DNA from 2 places in the Streptomyces sp. NBC_01317 genome. Region 1 is predicted to be linked to the other one. Evidence: predicted binding sites of a transcription regulator. Region 1 holds the regulator's gene; the other holds the start of a gene.
What was found. Region 1 encodes HspR, which represses chaperone genes until heat shock. Its sites were predicted from a motif close to TTGAGNNNNNNNNNCTCAA; they were not measured.
Positions count from the first base shown of each region.

Region 1 (9,298 bases):
TGCCGCAGACGACCAGCATGGTGCGGGCGGACCGCCGGACCGGACCACGGCGCCGGCCCGAGCCCTCACGTGGAAATGACCTCGCCATGCGCCCCCCAGTACTTCTTGAGCATGTCCTCGAACGCCGTCTCCGGCAGCAGCGGTACGGCCCCGTAGCTGCCCGCCAGGTAGCGCCGCTCGAAGTTCTCTCCCTTGCGGGGCTTGAAGTCGCTGAGCGGGTAGAGCTCGGAGGCCCCGGTCGCGGGGTCCTTCTCCACGAACCACACCTGGTCCCGCTGCAGAACTTGGTCACCGAGCATGGTGCCGAGGAGCGAGGCGTCGTGGGTGGTGAAAATCAACTGGGCGCCGTGCGGATTCAGCTCCGGGTTCTGGAACAGGGTGACCAGCTTGGCCGTGAGCATGGGGTGGAGGCTGACGTCGACCTCGTCGACCCACATGGCCCGGCCCGCCAAGATCGCGGAGAGTCCTCCCGTCACCAGCGTCAGCCACGTTTTCGTGCCGGCCGATTCAGCATCGACGGGCAGTACGAAATCCTCAGTGCCTACGCGGTGAACGAATTCCATCGACTCTGACTCCGCCAGTTCGAAGGCGTCCTCTTGGTCTACTCGCCCGCTCGGCGCGTCCGCCGGTCCGCGACGAATGCCGTGCACACCCAGATCCGCCGCCGCCAGAACCTCCGCCCCAAGGGGCAGTCCCTTGTTGGCGAGCTTCTCGTAGGCCGCGACCGCAAACGCCCCGAACTGGGCAATCGACTGCCGTGTGTGGTCCTCAATGACCAGCGCACTGTGCAGCTCAAGCCACACCGCGCCGAGCTGCCTGTGTGCCGACTGGGCGGCAGCGGAGAGATAAAGGCTGTTGGGCCGCATGATGCGCTCGGCGGCGACCCGCTCACCCGTCAGCGTGGCGCCGTAGGCCATCGCCATGCGGGCGCGCTCGAAGAGGACGCGTCTGCGACCCTTGGGATAGACGTACAACCACTCCTCGGTCACTTCGGCATCCGTGATGCTGAAGCCGTACACGTGCCGCACGCCTTTGTGCCGCACGTCGACAGCATAGGAAGACGCTTCCGCCCGGCTCTCGTGATCCAGGAGGAAGGGCCGACGCGGGACAGGCGCACCAGGCAACCACCTCGCCTGCGATTGGTGCACGGCCGTCTTGAAGAACTTAAACGCGTCCACAACCGTCGACTTCCCCGACGCGTTGGCACCGTAGATCGCCACGACCGGCACCGCGGGCCGCTCGTCCCCGTACACCGGTGCGAGATTCAGCTCCTGCGGCTCGCGCAGGGAGCCGTGATTGGCGACACGAAAGCTCAGCAACATGCCGTGGCGCCTCCAAAGAGCCTTGTGCGCAAGTGAACCGCCAGTATCAAGCTTTATCCGATGGTAGCTTCCTGCCCACGAACGTGGACAGGCCCACCACCCAGGTGGGTGACGGGCCCGTCAAAGCCGACACGCACTACAACGTCTTCTCCGTCGGCGCGCTCCCCGAAGCCTCCGCCTCCTCCGGCTCCCCCGGCCCCACGATCAGGCCGTCGCCGAAGCGGGCCACGCGGACCGTGTCGCCGTCCGTGATCTCGCCCGCCAGGATCTCCTTCGCCAGCTGGTCGCCGATCGCCGTCTGGATCAGGCGGCGCAGGGGGCGGGCGCCGTACGCCGGGTCGTTGCCCTCCTCCGCCAGCCAGGACAGGGCCTCGGGAGTGACGTCCAGGGTCAGGCGGCGTTCCGCCAGGCGGGCGGCCAGGCGGTCGATCTGGAGGCCGGCGATGTGGGCCAGTTCGTCCTTGGACAGGGCCGAGAAGACCACCAGGTCGTCCAGGCGGTTCAGGAACTCCGGCTTGAAGGAGGACCGGACGACCTTCAGGACCTGCTGCTTCTTCTCCTCCTCGCCCGTCAGCGGCTCGACCAGGAACTGGCTGCCCAGGTTCGACGTCAGGACCAGGATGGTGTTGCGGAAGTCGACCGTCCGGCCCTGGCCGTCCGTGAGCCGGCCGTCGTCCAGGACCTGGAGCAGGATGTCGAAGACCTCGGGATGGGCCTTCTCCACCTCGTCCAGGAGGATCACCGAGTACGGGCGCCGGCGCACCGCCTCCGTGAGCTGGCCGCCCTCCTCGTAGCCGACGTAGCCGGGAGGCGCGCCGACCAGCCGGGCCACCGAGTGCTTCTCGCCGTACTCGCTCATGTCGATGCGGACCATCGCCCGCTCGTCGTCGAAGAGGAAGTCCGCGAGCGCCTTCGCCAGCTCGGTCTTGCCGACGCCCGTCGGGCCGAGGAAGAGGAACGACCCGGTGGGCCGGTCCGGGTCGGCGATTCCGGCGCGGGTACGGCGTACCGCGTCGGACACGGCCCGCACGGCCTCGTGCTGGCCGACCAGGCGCTTGCCCAGCTCCTGCTCCATCCGCAGCAGCTTCTGCGTCTCGCCCTCCAGCAGCCGCCCCGCCGGGATGCCGGTCCAGGAGCCGACCACGTCCGCGATGTCGTCGGGGCCGACCTCCTCCTTGACCATCGTGTCCTTGGACGCTTCCTGTTCGGCCTCCGCGGCCTCCTCCAGCTCACGCTCCAGGCCGGGGATCTCGCCGTACAGCAGCTTGGACGCGGTGTCGAAGTCGCCGTCACGCTGCGCGCGCTCCGCCTGGCCGCGCAGGTCGTCCAGGCGCTCCTTCAGCTCACCGACGCGGTTGAGGCCCTGCTTCTCCTTCTCCCAGCGCGCGTTCAGCCCGCGCAGCTCCTCCTCGCGGTCCGCGAGGTCGCGGCGCAGCTTCTCCAGCCGCTGCTTGGAGGCGGGGTCGGACTCGTTCTTGAGCGCCAGCTCCTCCATACGGAGGCGGTCGACGGACCGCTGGAGCTCGTCGATCTCCAGCGGCGAGGAGTCGATCTCCATCCGGAGCCGGGACGCGGCCTCGTCCACCAGGTCGATGGCCTTGTCGGGCAGGAACCGCGAGGTGATGTACCGGTCGGAGAGGGTGGCGGCGGCGACCAGCGCCGCGTCCGCGATCTGCACCTTGTGGTGGGCCTCGTACCGGCCCTTGAGCCCGCGCAGGATCGCGATCGTGTCCTCGACGTTCGGCTCGGCCACCAGCACCTGCTGGAAGCGCCGCTCCAGCGCCGCGTCCTTCTCGATCCGCTCGCGGTACTCGTCGAGCGTCGTCGCGCCGACCATCCGCAGCTCGCCACGGGCCAGCATCGGCTTGAGCATGTTGCCCGCGTCCATGGCGGAGTCGCCGCCGGCGCCCGCGCCGACGACGGTGTGCAGTTCGTCGATGAACGTGATGATCTGTCCGTCGCTGCCCTTGATCTCGGCGAGGACGGTCTTGAGGCGCTCCTCGAACTCTCCGCGGTACTTCGCGCCGGCCACCATCGCACCGAGGTCCAGCGAAACCAGCCGCTTGTTCTTGAGCGATTCCGGCACGTCGCCCTTGACAATCCGCTGTGCGAGCCCTTCGACCACGGCCGTCTTGCCGACGCCGGGCTCACCGATCAGGACCGGATTGTTCTTCGTACGGCGTGACAGCACCTGCACCACACGCCGGATCTCCTGGTCCCGGCCGATGACCGGGTCGAGCCTGCCCTCGCGGGCGGCGGCGGTGAAATCGGTGCCGAACTTCTCCAGGGCCTTGTACTGGCCCTCCGGGTCGGGTGTGGTCACCCGGCGCCCTCCCCTTGCCTTCTCGAACGCGTCCAGCAGCTTCTTCGCCCCGGCCCCTTGCCGGTCCAGCACCTCCCCGGTCCGCCCGCCCTTCGCGGCGATGCCGATCAGGAGGTGCTCGGTGGAAAGGTATTCGTCGCCCAGCTCCTTCGCCCGCCGGTCGGCGTCCGCGATGACGGCCAGCAGCTCGCGGTTGGGCTGCGGGGGCGCCACGGTGGAGCCCGCGGCGGTCGGCAGGGCGGCCAGCAGCCGCTCCGTACCGGACCGTACCGCCGCCTGGTCCGCCTCGACGGCGGTCAGCAGATCGGTCACGTTCTCGTTGTCCTGGCCCGAGAGCAGGGCGAGCAGCAGGTGGGCGGGGGTCAGGTCGGCGTGGCCCGCCGCCACGGCCCTGCTGGTGGCGGCGTTGATGGCGTCCCGGCTCTTGTTGGTCAGCTCGGCGTCCACGGGCGCTTTCTCCTCCTCGCGCGGATCTCAACTCTGGCTGGGGTGTCGCGCCCCAGTCTCAACTCTGACTGAGGCAACCTACGCAAAGTTGAGTCTATTCCACTCAGGGTCGCACGCCTACGCTTTCCACATGGCTCATGACGTACACCACCCCAGCCCCGAGTTTCTCGCGTTCTGGCGCGAGCACCACCTGTGCACGCTGACCACCCTGCGGGCCGACGGCACGCCGCATGTGGTCGCGGTGGGGGTGACGTACGACCCGGAGGCTCGCCTCGCACGGGTCATCACCAACAAGAACAGCAGGAAGGTGGCCAACATCCTGGCGTCGGGCGCGGGAAGCGGCCACACATCAGGCCACACATCAGGCGCCACATCAGGCGATACGTCACGCGGCGGCGCACGGGTCGCCGTCTGCCAGGTGCACAAGAGGCGCTGGGCGACCCTGGAAGGCGTCGCGACGATCCGTACGGGCCAGGAAGCCGTGGCAGACGCGGAAAGCCGTTACGCGGAGCGCTACGGACGCACTCCCGCGCCCAACCCGGACCGGGTTGTCATCGAGATCGCCCTGGACCGGGCGCTCGGTCGCGCGTGATCGTCCGGTCGGGGCCAGGGGGGTGCCCCGACCGGACGCGCCCGCACGCGGGCGGGGGGCACAGCGGCGCCATCGTGTTTCAGGTCCACGATGGCGCCGCTGTGTGGGGGAAGTGCCGGAGCGATCTACAACGACGGGGGAATCGCTCAGGCACTGCGGGGGGTGGCGAGGATGGTCTTGGGTTCGACCAGCTGGTGATCACGCTGGTCGAGGTTCACGAAAATCATGTCGTACCGGATGGCACAGCGGACGGGCTGTGGGGCGCCCCTCGGCTTCCGCAGGCAACGGTAGGCCCGGACATCGTCGTCCTCCTCGCGTACCACGAGGATCGGCTCTCCGAACAGGGTCACTGTCAGCGAGTCGCCACGGTGCGGAATCGCCGTGACAAGGTCGATGAAGTGCCAGCCCGACCGGTAAGCCGTGGCCATCTCCCGCCGGAAGACCCGGTCGTCCGGCGGGACAGTCATGCGCCGGTGCCAGCCGGCTCGCCCCAGGCGATGTCCGTCGGTGCCGGGCCCCACGCGATGTCACCCGCTGCGGCACCCCACGCGATGTCACCCGCCGCGGCTCCCCACGCGATGTCACCCGCTCCCGCGGCCTGCGATCCGGCAGGCGTGGTGACCTGACCTGCGTCTCCCCCGACAGCCAGCACACCACAGGCCAGAGCCGCAGAGAAAGCAGTGGCAGCCACCGCGCGAAGCATTCTCTTATACATAGTCGGCTTCGTCCTCACTTAATGGGTTCCTCTTCCCCCGCCATGAAGACGATGTCCCACCCGGGCACACCAACGCCACCGGATCGAGGCATCATGTTCCTGTATGTTCAGGACCCTGGGGGGTGGAGATTTGCCCGCAAGAGACACAAACCCGACACATCCCCATGCCATCACCGATATGTGTGATGAGGGCAGGCGGCTTTACGCCAGTGCGCTGCGCTCCGGACGCATCGCCCGGAGCGAAGCCGCGGTGGCTCCGTGCCTCATGGAATTCCCGCTTCTGCACCCGGATCCGGACGATGCGGACTGGCTTCGCCCCGTTCCACCGTCCGCGGCGCTCGCCCAGCGGCTCCACCCCATCGAGCGGGAGATCCAGGAGAGGCGACATTTCGCCGTCGAACTGACCGACTCTTTCGAGCCGTTCATGACGATCAGCGCCCAGGATCCGCCCATCACCCACGCGATCACCGTCCTGGAGGGCGACAGCCGGATCAACGCCGCGCTCGACCTGTCCACCGCCGAGTGCAAAACGGAAGTACTGACCCTGCAACCGGGCGGCGGCAGGAGCGCGCACCTGCTCGCCCAGGCGTTGGAGCGCGGCAGGGCGGTCGTGAACCGCGGCGTCAGCATCCGAACCTTGTACCAGCACACGGCACGCCACAGCCAGGGCACCCTCGCCTACGCGGAGATGCTGGGCCAGAACACGGTGGAGATCAGGACACTGGAAGAGCTCACCGAGCGCCTGATCATCTTCGACCGGACCGTCGCGTACATCCCCGCCAGGTCCGACCGCCAGGTGGCCCTGGAGCTGCGTCACCCGGGGCTCGTGGACTACCTGGCGCAGGTCTTCGAGCAGCTCTGGCGGCGCGCCACGCCCCTCACCGAGCAGGTGGAGTACGAGCCGACCCCGGCCGGCATCACCGGTGTCCAGCGGACCATCGCCCAGCTCCTGGTGGAGGGGTACGTGGACGAGGCCATCGCGCGCCGGCTCGGGATGAACGTACGGACGTGCCGCGCGCACATCGCCAAGCTCGCCACCACGCTGGGCAGCGGCAGCCGCGCGCAACTCGGCTACCTCATCGCGAATTCGGGGATTCTGAACCAGCAGTCGTGACCACGAGCCGGACCGGCCGATCCTGACCAGGAACCCGGACCGGCCGATCCTGACCAGGAACCCGGACCAGCGGTCCTGACCAGGAACCCGGACCGGCGATCCTGACTCCTGACCAGGAACCTGCATGCGCGGGCCTCTTGCCAGAACCTCTCAACACAGGCCCTCCGACCCGCTGGACGCAGCACAGCGCCCCCGGAGCCGACACACAGGCATCCGGGGGCGGGCCACTTCGCGAAGGCCGCTAAGGCCTGTCCGCCGGCCGCCACACCACCAGCGCGCTGGTCGCCTGTACGTCCGTGTACGGCACCAGGTCGCGGCGGTACGAGGCATGCACCTGCGCCTCGCGCTGGCGCATGGCCGCCGCCGCGCCGTCCACGGCCGCCGACAGCTCGGCGACCCGGGCCTGGAGCGCGGCGACCTGGTTCTCCAGCTCGATGATCCGCTTGATGCCCGCGAGGTTGATGCCCTCGTCCTGGGACAGCGCCTGCACCTGGCGGAGCAGCTCGATGTCACGGGCCGAGTAGCGCCGGCCCCGCCCCGCCGTACGGTCCGGGGAGACCAGGCCCAGGCGGTCGTACTGCCGGAGGGTCTGCGGGTGCAGCCCCGAGAGCTGGGCCGCCACCGAGATGACGTACACCGGCGTCTCCTCGGTCAGTTCGTACGCCCTGCCGAACGCAGAGGGCGGTCTGCGCCGCCCGTCCCTGTCCATCTCGGGTCATGCTCCCTTCGCGGCCTGGAACAGCTCCGCCCGCGGGTCGTCGTCCGCCGTCGCCTTCCGGTAGGCCTCCAGCGCGTCACGTGCCTCCACACCGAGGTCCTTGGGGACGGCGACCTCGACGGTGACCAACAGGTCCCCGCGGCTGCCGTCCTTGCGTACGGCGCCCTTGCCACGGGCGCGCATCGTACGGCCGTTCGGGGTCCCCGCGGGCAGTTTCAGCGTGACCGGGGGGCCGCCGAGCGTCGGCACCTTCACCTCGCCGCCCAGCGTCGCCTCCGTGAAGGAGACCGGCACCGTGACGGTGAGGTTGTCGCCCTTCCGGCCGAAGACCGGGTGGGCGCCGACATGCACGACCACGTACAGGTCGCCCGCCGGGCCGCCGCGCTCGCCGGGAGCGCCCTTGCCGCGCAGCCGGATCCGCTGGTTGTCGCTGACGCCCGCCGGAATCCGTACCTGCATCGTCCTGGACGACCTGGCGCGCCCGCTGCCCTTGCAGACCTCGCAGGGGTCCTGGGCGATCAGACCGCGGCCCTTGCAGTCCACGCACGGGTCGGTGAGCGAGAAGCCGCCACCGCTGCCACGGGAGACCTGTCCGGTGCCCACGCAGGTCGGGCAGACCCGCGGGGTGCCGTTCTTGTCGCCCGTGCCCGAGCAGGCCTTGCAGGGTGCCTGGCTGGACATCCGCAGCGGGACGGTGGCCCCGTCGACCGCCTCGGTGAAGCTGAGCGTCACCTCGGACTCGATGTCCTGGCCGCGGCGCGGCTGCACGCGGGTGGTGCCGGGGCCTCCCCGGTTGAAGAGGCCGCCGAACATGTCCCCGATGCCGCCACCGCCGCCGCCGAAGCCGCCGCCCTGCGCCGTTCCCGTACCACCGCCGCCCGGGGCGCCCCCGAAGAGGTCGCCCAGGTCGAAGTTGAAGGAACCGCCGCCGGCGCCGGGTCCCGGCCGGAAGCCGCCGTTGCCGAAGAGCGCGCGGGCCTCGTCGTACTCCTTGCGGCGCTTGGTGTCGCCGAGTACGTCGTTGGCCTCGGAGATCTCCTTGAAGCGCTCCTCGGCCTTCGCGTCGCCCTTGTTGGCGTCCGGGTGGAACTCGCGGGCGAGCTTCCGGTACGCCTTCTTGATCTCGGCCTCGGTGGCGTCCTTGGGGACGCCGAGAACCTTGTAGTAGTCCTTCTCCACGAAGTCCTTCGTGCTCATTCCCGACGTCCCTCCTCTCCACCGGCCACCCTCACGCCGTCCGTGCGTGCGTCAGCACTCGTCCGTGCCTCGGCGTCAGCCCTCGTCGGGGCCACCGTCGTCCTTGCCTTGGGCGGACGAGCCGGACTCGCCCGCCTCCTCCGCCGACTTCGGCGTGGCCCCCGGCTGGGGCTCCGCCACCGCGACCCGGGCGGGCCTGATCGTCCGCTCGCCGAACCGGTACCCAGGCTGAAGGATCGCGACGCAGGTGTCTTCCGTGACATCCGGCGCATACGAGTGCATCAGCGCTTCGTGGATCGTCGGGTCGAAGGGCTCGCCCTCCTTGCCGAACTGCTGGAGGCCCATCTTGGCGACGATGGTCTCCAGCGACTCGGCGACCGACTTGAAGCCGCCCACCAGCTCTTCGTGCTCCCGGGCGCGCCCGATGTCGTCGAGCACCGGCAGCAGCTCCGTCAGGAGCTTCGCGACAGCGATCTCCTTGACGGTGACCCGGTCGCGCTCCACCCTGCGGCGGTAGTTCTGGTACTCGGCCTGGAGCCGCTGGAGGTCCGCCGTACGCTCGGCGAGCGCCGTGCGCACCTGGTCCAGCTGTGCTGTCAGAGCTATGTCGTTCACGTCCCCGGCCGGGGCCGCCGGGCCGGTCTCCTTCACGGAGTCCGGCCCGCCGGCCTGCGGCGCGGCGTCTTCGGGGGTCGCGCCGGAGGGGACGTCAGGCTTCTCTTCGAAGCCCGGGGTCTCCTCGGTCACGCGGCACCGCCCTTGGTGTCACGCTCGTCGTCCACGATCTCGGCGTCGACGACGTCGTCCGTACCGTCCTGGGACGCCTGGCCCTGCTGGCCGCCCGGCGCCTCGGCACCGGCGGTCGCGCCC
Region 1 covers NZ_CP108393.1:3,882,206-3,891,503, forward strand. Annotated here, with positions in the region: gene OG349_RS16540 (RloB family protein) at 1-19, opposite strand, end outside; gene OG349_RS16545 (AAA family ATPase) at 66-1,322, opposite strand; gene clpB (ATP-dependent chaperone ClpB) at 1,459-4,092, opposite strand; gene OG349_RS16555 (pyridoxamine 5'-phosphate oxidase family protein) at 4,223-4,684, shown strand; gene OG349_RS16560 ((2Fe-2S)-binding protein) at 4,831-5,151, opposite strand; gene OG349_RS16565 (helix-turn-helix transcriptional regulator) at 5,503-6,513, shown strand; gene OG349_RS16570 (heat shock protein transcriptional repressor HspR) at 6,755-7,222, opposite strand; gene dnaJ (molecular chaperone DnaJ) at 7,229-8,428, opposite strand; gene grpE (nucleotide exchange factor GrpE) at 8,504-9,175, opposite strand; gene dnaK (molecular chaperone DnaK) at 9,172-9,298, opposite strand, start outside.

Region 2 (9,298 bases), 1.1 Mb from region 1:
GGAGGCGGCGCCCTGGATGACGCGGTGGTCGTACGTCGAGGTCAGCGTCATGACCTTGGAGATGCCCAGCTTGTTCAGGGTGTCCTGCGAGGTGCCCTGGAACTCGGCGGGGTAGTCCATCGCGCCGACGCCGAGGATGAGGCCCTGACCGGGCATCAGGCGCGGCACGGAGTGGACGGTGCCGATGCCACCGGGGTTGGTCAGCGACGCGGTGACTCCGGTGAAGTCCTCCATCGTCAGCTTGTTCGTACGGGCGCGCCGGACGATGTCCTCGTACGCCTGCCAGAACTCGAAGAAGTTGAGCGTCTCGGCCTTCTTGATGCCGGCCACGACGAGCTGGCGGTCGCCGTTCGGCTTCACCAGGTCGATTGCCAGGCCCAGGTTGACGTGCTCGGGCTTGACGAGGGTCGGCTTGCCGTCCTTCTCCGTGAAGGAGTAGTTCATCGTCGGCATGGCCTTGAGCGCCTGCACCATCGCGTACCCGATGAGGTGCGTGAAGGAGATCTTGCCGCCCCGCGCGCGCTTCAGGTGGTTGTTGATGACGATGCGGTTGTCGAACAGCAGCTTCACCGGGACCGCGCGCACGGACGTGGCCGTGGGCAGCTCCAGCGACGCGTTCATGTTCTTCGCGACCGCGGCGGACGGGCCGCGCAGCGTCACGTACTCCGGGCCTTCGGCGGCGGCCGGCGCGGCGGGGGCGTTGCCGTTCGTGGACGGCTTCGCCGCGGCCGGGGCCGTCGCGGGCTTCGGGGTGACCGGCGCGGTGGTCACGGGCGCGGGCTGTGCCTGCTGTGCCTGCTGTACGGGAGCGGCGGCGGCCGGGGCCGGTGCCTGCGCGGGCTGTGCCTGCGGGGCGGGAGCGGCGGCCGGGGCCTGCGCCGGTGCCGCGGCGGGCCGTGCCGGTGCCGTGGCCTGCGGTGCCGGGGTGGCTGTCGGGGTCGGGGCGGCCGCCGGTGTGGAGGCCGGGGTCACCGCAGCTCCCGCTGCGGCGGTCTCCGCCGGCTTGTCCGCCGTACCGGGCGTGCCCGGCTTGTAGTCGGCGAAGAAGTCCCACCAGGCGCGGTCGACCGAATTCGGGTCCTGGAGGTACTGCTGGTAGATCTCGTCGACGAGCCATTCATTGGCGCCGAAGGCGGCGGCGGGGTTCTTCCCCTGCCCGTCTTCATCGGTCGAGATACTCGGCTTACTGGGGGACTGAGACGACACGGCGTGAACCGCCCTCTTCCGCTTCACAAGGTGATGGACAGCGGGAATCAAGGCTACGCCTAACCGGGCCCCCAGGTGCAGGCCAGGCGGGCCATCGTCGTGCAAGTCACATCTGACGGCAGGTTTCAGCGTATGAAATGGCGGGAAACAAGCCCGGTTCGCCTCGCCGGGAGAGCGCCCGTGAAGCACTGTGCCCGGCTACGGCGGGTCCGCGGCCCGCAGTCCGCCCGTCCCCGACTCCGTACCCGGAGATCGTGCGCTTACAAGTCCGAACTCTACGTCAATCCCGGGGCTGGGGAATTCCCGGAAGAGTGACGCGTATCCGGCAGCCGCGTGCGGATTCGGCCACACCGATGCGCCCGCCGTGCAGATCGACCGCCCAGCGGGCGATCGCCAGCCCCAGACCGGTGCCCCCGTCGCTGCCAGGACCGTGCGGCGAGGGCGCGCTGCCGCGGTTGAACCGCTCGAAGACGCGGTGCCGTTCGGCCTCCGGTATCCCGGGACCTTCGTCCTGGACCTCCAGGTCCAGCGACTCGGGGCGGGGGCCGCGCCGGGCCCGTACCGTCACCCGTCCGTGCGGCGGGCTGTGCTTGACCGCGTTGTCGATGAGGTTGGCGACGACCTGGTGCAGGCGCTCCGCGTCCGCGTGCGCGGTCAGTTCCGGCGGCGAGACGTCCAGATGGAGGTGGACGTCCGTACGGGTGTGGTTGCCGGACCCGGAGCTGAGCGCGCGCTGCGACGCGGCCAGATTGGCCTCTTTGAGTACGCCGGACAGGTACGGCCACACCTCGAAGCGCTGGGCCCTGAGTGTCACCACGCCGTTGTCGAGCCTGGACAGGTCGAGCAGCGTCTCGGTGAGCCGGCCCAGCCGTTCCGTCTGCCGCAGGGCGGTGCGCATCGTCTCCGGGTCGGCGGCGGACACGCCGTCCACGACGTTCTCCAGGACCGCGCGCAGCGCCGCGATGGGGGTGCGCAGTTCGTGCGAGACGTTGGCGACCAGCTCCTTGCGGTGCCGGTCCACGGCCTCCAGGTCGTCCGCCATGCGGTTGATGGTGGCGGCGAGGTCGCCCAGCTCGTCGCGGCGGTCGATGCCGCTGACCCGGCGGGTGTAGTCGCCGTGCGATATGCCCTTCGCGACGGTGTTCATCTCGTCGAGGGGCGCGGTGAGGCCGTGGGCCACGAACTGGGTGATGAGGAGCGTGGCGATCACCGAGAAGACGGTGATGAAGCGCAGCTCGGTCTCCGTGCGGAGGGCCACCATCAGCAGGCCGGTGGTGATGAAGACGGAGACGACCACCAGCGTGCCGAGCTTGGTCTTGATGGAGAAGGGGCGCAGCCCCGTCTTCTCCGGGACCCCGGCGCGCCGGCCGGGATGCTTGGGCCGGCCGCCCGGTCCTGTCCGGGGTCCGCCGCGCTGTCCGCCGTACGGGCCGTCGAAAGGACCGCCGCGACCGCCGCGCGGGGCGGCTCCCCGGCGCGCGCCGTCCCGGGAGCGGGTCATGGGGCCGGGGTCTCCAGGGCGTACCCCACCCCGTGGACCGTACGGATCCGCTCGGCGCCGATCTTCCGGCGCAGCGCCTTGATGTGGCTGTCGACCGTACGGGTGCCCGACGCGTCCGCCCAGTCCCACACCTCGGCGAGGAGCTGCTCGCGGGAGAGCACCGCGCGGGGGGTGCTCGCCAGGCAGACCAGCAGGTCGAACTCGGTGGGCGTCAGGTGGACGTCCTCACCGCGCACCCGTACCCGGCGCTGCGCGTGGTCGATCTCCAGCTCGCCGAGGCGCAGGATGCCGCTGCGGGGGGTGACGGCGGCCAGCGCCGCGCGCTCCACGCGGCGCAGCAGCACGTGCACGCGCGCCGCCAGCTCCCGCATGGAGAAGGGCTTGGTCATGTAGTCGTCGGCGCCGACGCCGAGTCCCACGAGCATGTCGGTCTCGTCGTCGCGGGCGGTCAGCATCAGCACCGGCACGGGGCGCTGCGCCTGGACGCGGCGGCAGACCTCCAGGCCGTCGAAGCCGGGCAGCATCACGTCGAGGACCATCACGTCCGGCTGCCAGGCCTCGGCCGCGTCGACGGCGGCGGGGCCGTCCACCGCCGTCTGGACCAGGAAACCCTCGGCCCGCAGCCGCGCGGCGATGGCGTCGACGATGGTCGCGTCGTCCTCGACGACCAGGACCCTTCGCTGGGCTCCCGGCGTCGCCGCGACCCCGTTGTGGCTGGTCTGTGTCTGCTCCATGGCCCCGCCCCTGCTGGCTGGTACGCGTTCCGCGATCGTCGATCCGTCGTCCGCGGTCTCCGGGTGCTCCGTGTAGAGGGAGATCGCGTGTGTCGGGAGCAGCGTAGAGGCAGGAACAGGGTCACGGCTACGCAGTGCGAGCGGCGAGATGAACGACGTCCGGTACGCCCCGGGCAACAGGGATCTCTTCGGCAGCAACTCCACCGAACCCGGCATTCCGTAGCGCTTCGCCGAAGGCGGGGGACGGCCGAGCGGACCAAATGGCCAGCACACCGCCGGGGTTGAGGCGGTCGCGGCACGCCGCGAGCCCGGCCGGCGTGTACAGACTCCCGTTGTCCTCGGTGACCGTCCAGTCGGGTCCGTTGTCGATGTCGAGGCACAGGGCGTCGTAGCTGTCCGTGGCGGTCTTCACGTGGTCGACCAGATCGGTGTGCAGGATCACCGTGCGCGGGTCCGCGAGCGCCGCGCCGGAGATCCGGGCGAGCGGGCCGGTGCGGTGCCAGTCGATGACGGCCTGTTCGCGCTCGACGACCACGATCCTGCCCCAGCGGGGGTCGGCGGCGGCGTGCGCGAGGGAGAAGCCGACGCCGAGTCCGCCGACGAGGACGGAGGGCCGTTGCCCACGCCGGTCCTCGGGGAGGGCGGCGAGGGCGGCGTCGATGAGGAGGCGCTCGGAGCGGCCGTCGGAGGTGTCCATCAGGAAGCACCCGTTGGCGATGATCTCCAGCTCGGCGCCGCGCCGCCGGAGGACGACCTCGCCGTACGGGCCGTCGCGGCGGTCGAGGACGACGGGGCGGTCGTCGTGATCCGGGTGATCCGCCGACTGGTGCGATTCCGGGCCTGGTGCCTGGACGGATACGGGCATGGTGCGGCCTCTCCGAGGGGTCTGCTGGTGTCTTCGCTCTCGGTCCCATCCTGGTGCGCGGCGCAGGCCGCCGACAAACCGATTCGGGTACGGGAAGCGTCACCCCCTTCGGGGCGTTACAGCCCCCGAGCCCCGCCTCCGGTACGAGGCCCCGCCCCCGGCAGGACCTGCCGTGACGCGTGCGAGGACCGCCTCCGGACCGCTGTACGAGAGTGATCGCTCAGAGCGAACGCCCCCAGGGGAACAACAGAAGGCTCACAAGCATTGAGCCGGTATAGCTCAACTTGAATGCCGAAGGGGAGATCATGGCTCTCACGTCCACATCGCTCACGCTTCCCGTGCTGCCGCTCGACGACGAGGTCGTGCTGCCCGGAATGGTGGTTCCGCTCGACCTGTCCGACGCCGAGGTCCGGGCGGCCGTGGAGGCCGCGCAGGCCGCCGCCCGCGCCGAAGGCGGCGGGGGGAAGCCGCAGGTGCTGCTCGTCCCGCGCATCGACGGGACGTACGCCGGCACGGGCGTGCGCGGCACCGTCGAACAGGTCGGCCGGCTCTCCGACGGCGACCCCGGCGCACTGATCCGCGGCCGGGGCCGCGTGCAGATCGGCGCGGGGACATCGGGACCCGGCGCGGCCCTCTGGGTCGAGGGCCTGAGCGTCGAGGAACTGGCGCCGGACCCGCTGCCCGGGGCCGTCACCGACCTGATGAAGGAGTACAAGGCCCTCGCCGCGGACTGGCTGAAGAAGCGCGGCGCGTGGCAGGTGGTCGACCGCGTCCAGCAGATCGACGACGTGTCGCAGCTGGCGGACAACGCCGGGTACTCACCGTTCCTGTCGACCGCGCAGAAGGTCGAGCTGCTGGAGACCACCGACCCGGTGGCCCGGCTCAAGCTCGCCACCGACCAGCTCCGGGAACACCTGGCGGAGCAGGACGTCGCGGAGTCCATCGCCAAGGACGTCCAGGAGGGCGTCGACAAGCAGCAGCGGGAGTTCCTGCTGCGGCGCCAGCTCGAAGCCGTACGGAAGGAACTGCGCGGCCTGAACGGCGAGGGTGACGAGGACGAGTCCGACGACTACCGGACCCGTGTCGAGGCCGCCGACCTGCCCGAGAAGGTGCGGGAGGCCGCCCTCAAGGAGGTCGAGAAGCTGGAGCGCTCGTCGGACCAGAGCCCCGAGGGCTCCTGGATCCGCACGTGGCTGGACACCGTGCTCGAACTGCCCTGGAACGTCAGGACCGAGGACGAGTACGACATCAGGGGCGCCCAGCGCGTCCTCGACGCCGAGCACGCGGGCCTGGAGGACGTGAAGGAGCGCATCACGGAGTACCTGGCCGTGCGCAAGCGGCGCGCGGAGCGCGGGCTCGGGGTGGTCGGCGGACGTCGCGGCGGCGCCGTACTGGCCCTGGTCGGCCCTCCCGGCGTCGGCAAGACCTCGCTGGGCGAATCGGTCGCGCACTCCATGGGACGTAAGTTCGTGCGGGTGGCGCTGGGCGGCGTCCGTGACGAGGCGGAGATCCGCGGACACCGGCGTACGTACGTCGGCGCGCTGCCGGGCCGTATCGTCCGGGCGATCAAGGAGGCCGGTTCGATGAACCCGGTCGTCCTGCTGGACGAGATCGACAAGGTCGGCTCCGACTACCGGGGCGACCCGGCGGCGGCGCTGCTCGAAGTCCTGGACCCGGCGCAGAACCACACCTTCCGCGACCACTACCTGGAGGTCGAACTGGACCTGTCCGACGTGGTGTTCCTCGCCACGGCGAACGTCCTGGAGGCGATCCCGGAGGCGCTGCTCGACCGGATGGAGCTGGTCAGGCTCGACGGCTACACCGAGGACGAGAAGGTCGTCATCGCCAGGGACCACCTGCTGCCCCGGCAACTGGAGCGCGCGGGCCTGGAGCCCGGCGAGGTCACGCTGGAGGACGAGGCGCTGCGCCGGCTGGCGGGCGAGTACACCCGCGAGGCGGGCGTCCGTAACCTGGAGCGGTCCATCGCCAGACTCCTCCGCAAGGTCGCGGCGGAACACGAACTGGGTCGCAGGGAACTGCCGTTCACGCTGGGCCCGGACGACCTGCGCAAGCTGATCGGCCGTCCGCACCACGTCCCCGAGTCCGCCCAGGACCCGGCGGAGCGCCGCACGGCGGTCCCGGGCGTGGCGACGGGCCTCGCGGTCACCGGCGCGGGGGGTGACGTCCTCTTCGTGGAGGCGTCGCTGGCCGACCCGGAGACGGGCGGTTCGGGTCTGACCCTGACCGGTCAGCTGGGTGACGTGATGAAGGAGTCGGCACAGATCGCGCTCTCGTTCCTCCGCTCGCGCGGCGCGGAACTGGAACTGCCGGTCGCGGACCTCAAGGACCGGGGCGTGCACATCCACTTCCCGGCGGGCGCGGTCCCGAAGGACGGCCCGAGTGCGGGCATCACGATGACCACGGCCCTGGCCTCGCTCCTGAGCGGCCGTCTGGTCCGCACGGACGTCGCCATGACGGGCGAGGTCTCGCTGACCGGCCGCGTCCTGCCCATCGGCGGCCTGAAGCAGAAGCTCCTGGCGGCCCACCGCGCGGGCATCACGACGGTCGTGATCCCGAAGCGCAACGAGGCGGACCTGGACGACGTCCCGGGGGAGATCCTGGACAAACTGGAGATCCACCCGGTGACGGACGTGCGCCAGGTCCTGGACATCGCCCTGTCCCCGGCGGAGATGAGGGTCCCGGCGGCGGCATAAGGGCCCCGGCCTGCTGATGACGGCCGCGCCCGCCTGGAATGTACGTTCCGGGCGGGCGCGGCCGTCTCACTCCGCCGTGAACTCGTACCGCAACTCGTAGAGATGACCGGCCTTGACCATGACGGTGGCCTCGATCGGGCGGTGGTCGTCGCTGTAGACGACGCGCAACGTACGCAGTACGGGGAGGTCGCCGGGCAGCCGCAGCGCCTCGTACTGCTCCTGTGTGGGCACCCGGGCGGAGACGTGGTCGACGCTCAGGCGGGGCGGATGCCCGAGGCCGGCCAGGAGCGTCGGGGTGCCACCCTTGATCCGGCTGCGTTCCATGAGCGGCGTACCGCGGGCGATGCCCGGCGGGTAGTACGAGTGCACGAGCTCCACGGGTTCGTCGTCCTGCGTCAGCAACTGGTGGCGGAGCAGGGCGGTGCCGCCCTCCGGCAGGCCCAGGGAGGCGGCGACATCGGCCGGTGCGGTGACCTCGGCGACGGCGATGAGCTTGCTCCGGGCCGGGGCGCCCTGTTTCGCTGCCTCACTCAACCAGCGGTACGGCTCCCCGGCCTCGGCCGGTGCCATGTAGTCGGCGGGCCGTACGGTCCGCTGCCGGTGCTCCCGTACGGTCACGGCGGCGCCCGCGCGGCCGACGACCAGCCGCTCGTCCTTGAGGAGTTGCAGCGCCTTCTGCACGGTGGCGCTGGAGGCGTCGAACCGCTCCTTGAGCCGGGCCGTGGAGGGCACCTTGGCGCCGGGCGCCAGCTCGCCGGTCATGATCTCGTCGCGCAGGTCGGCGGCCAGCCGCTCGTGGAGCGACCGGCGGTCGTACGCGTCTTCCTCGGTCCTGGGCATGGTCAGCCGATCCGGATCTCGTACCGCAGCCGCTGGAGCCGGGCGGGCATGGTCATCAGGTCGAGCTGGATGGGCCGGTCGGCGCTGTCGAAGGCGACGCGCGTCAGGTGCAGCACGGGTTCGCCGGGTGGGATGTCCAGGGCCCCTTGCTCCTCTTCGCCGGGCAGACGGGCGGTCACGTCCTCACGGACCCGCACGCCCACGTGACCCAGCTCGGCGAGGAGGGTGACGGCCCCGCCGGGGATCTTGGCCGTCCCGGCCAGACGGGTGCCGCGCGCGATGGCGGCGGGGTAGTAGGTGTCCGTGAGCTCGCAGGGCCGGTCTTCGAGGTACATCATCCGCCTGCGCACGATCACGGTCTCTTCTCCGTCGAGCCCCAGCAGGCCTGCCACATCCGGAGACGCCGGCACCTCGCCCGCGTGGACGACGCGCTGACTGCCCCGCCGCCCGCGCGCGGCCACCTCCGCACCCCAGGCGTCCTGTTGTCCATCGGGTCGGGGAGTCAGATACGGCAATGAGGAACTGACCCACTCGCTGACGCTCACGACGTCCTCCTGCTCCTGGTGGCCCTGCGGGGGCGGTTGCTGACCATGGTGCACCTTGCCGCTTTACACAGTAAGTGAGACGCCGTGTTGGGCCCTGCGCCTCAAGATTACCTTGTCGCCTTTCGCGGATAGCGATAAGGTTTCATCGATCGGAGAGCCTAGGATCAAGGCGGTGATGAGCCGTGTCCCTTTCACGGCAGCAACGATTTCCCCGAGCCCGGAAGTCCGTGCGCTCCGCGCGGGACTTCGTCACGGGCACTCTCACGGAGTGGGGCGTGTCCGACCGGCAGGACGACATTCGGTTATGCGTCTCGGAGCTCGCCACGAACGCACTTCTCCATGGCGTGCCTCCAGGCCGGGAAATGTGCGTCCAGATCTCGGTGGAGGGGCTGCTCGTCCGGCTGGAGGTGCGCGACAGCGGTGGCGGACACCCGGCCGTGCAGTCTCCCGGGATGGAGAGCTGCGACGGCCGGGGGCTGATGTTGGCGTCCGAGGTCGCGGACGACTTCGGCGTCACCGAACACGTGGTCGGCAAGACGGTGTGGGTCGCGTTCAAGACCGTGTGCGTCCCCGTCCCCGTCGCCGGGCGCCGGAGCCCGTAGTGGTCAGCCGGTGGCCAGGGACTTGACGCCTGAGAGGGGGCCGTTGAACTTGTTGTGGTCTCCTACCGTCGGGCCTGAGGACGTGTACTGCCAGATCGTCTGGTACTCCCAGCCCGCCGGGAGTTCGCCGACCGTCGTGTCGTAGCGGGCGATCCAGAGAGGGTTCGTGGTGCCGAAGCCCGCGTAGTCGTCCGTGCAGTCGCGCCACCACTTCGTGGACGTGTAGATCAGGGCCGCGCGGCCCGTGCGCGTCTTGTACGTCGTCAGGAAGTCGCGGATCCAGGAGACCAG
Region 2 covers NZ_CP108393.1:2,761,167-2,770,464, reverse strand. Annotated here, with positions in the region: gene OG349_RS11565 (multifunctional oxoglutarate decarboxylase/oxoglutarate dehydrogenase thiamine pyrophosphate-binding subunit/dihydrolipoyllysine-residue succinyltransferase subunit) at 1-1,206, opposite strand, end outside; gene OG349_RS11560 (HAMP domain-containing sensor histidine kinase) at 1,487-2,542, opposite strand; gene OG349_RS11555 (response regulator transcription factor) at 2,704-3,441, opposite strand; gene OG349_RS11550 (spermidine synthase) at 3,569-4,306, opposite strand; gene lon (endopeptidase La) at 4,612-7,020, shown strand; gene OG349_RS11540 (GntR family transcriptional regulator) at 7,087-7,860, opposite strand; gene OG349_RS11535 (GntR family transcriptional regulator) at 7,863-8,405, opposite strand; gene OG349_RS11530 (ATP-binding protein) at 8,588-9,007, shown strand; gene OG349_RS11525 (lysozyme) at 9,011-9,298, opposite strand, start outside.
Region 2: a site for HspR is predicted at 4,571-4,589, ahead of lon (endopeptidase La). Genes of this name have one in related genera too.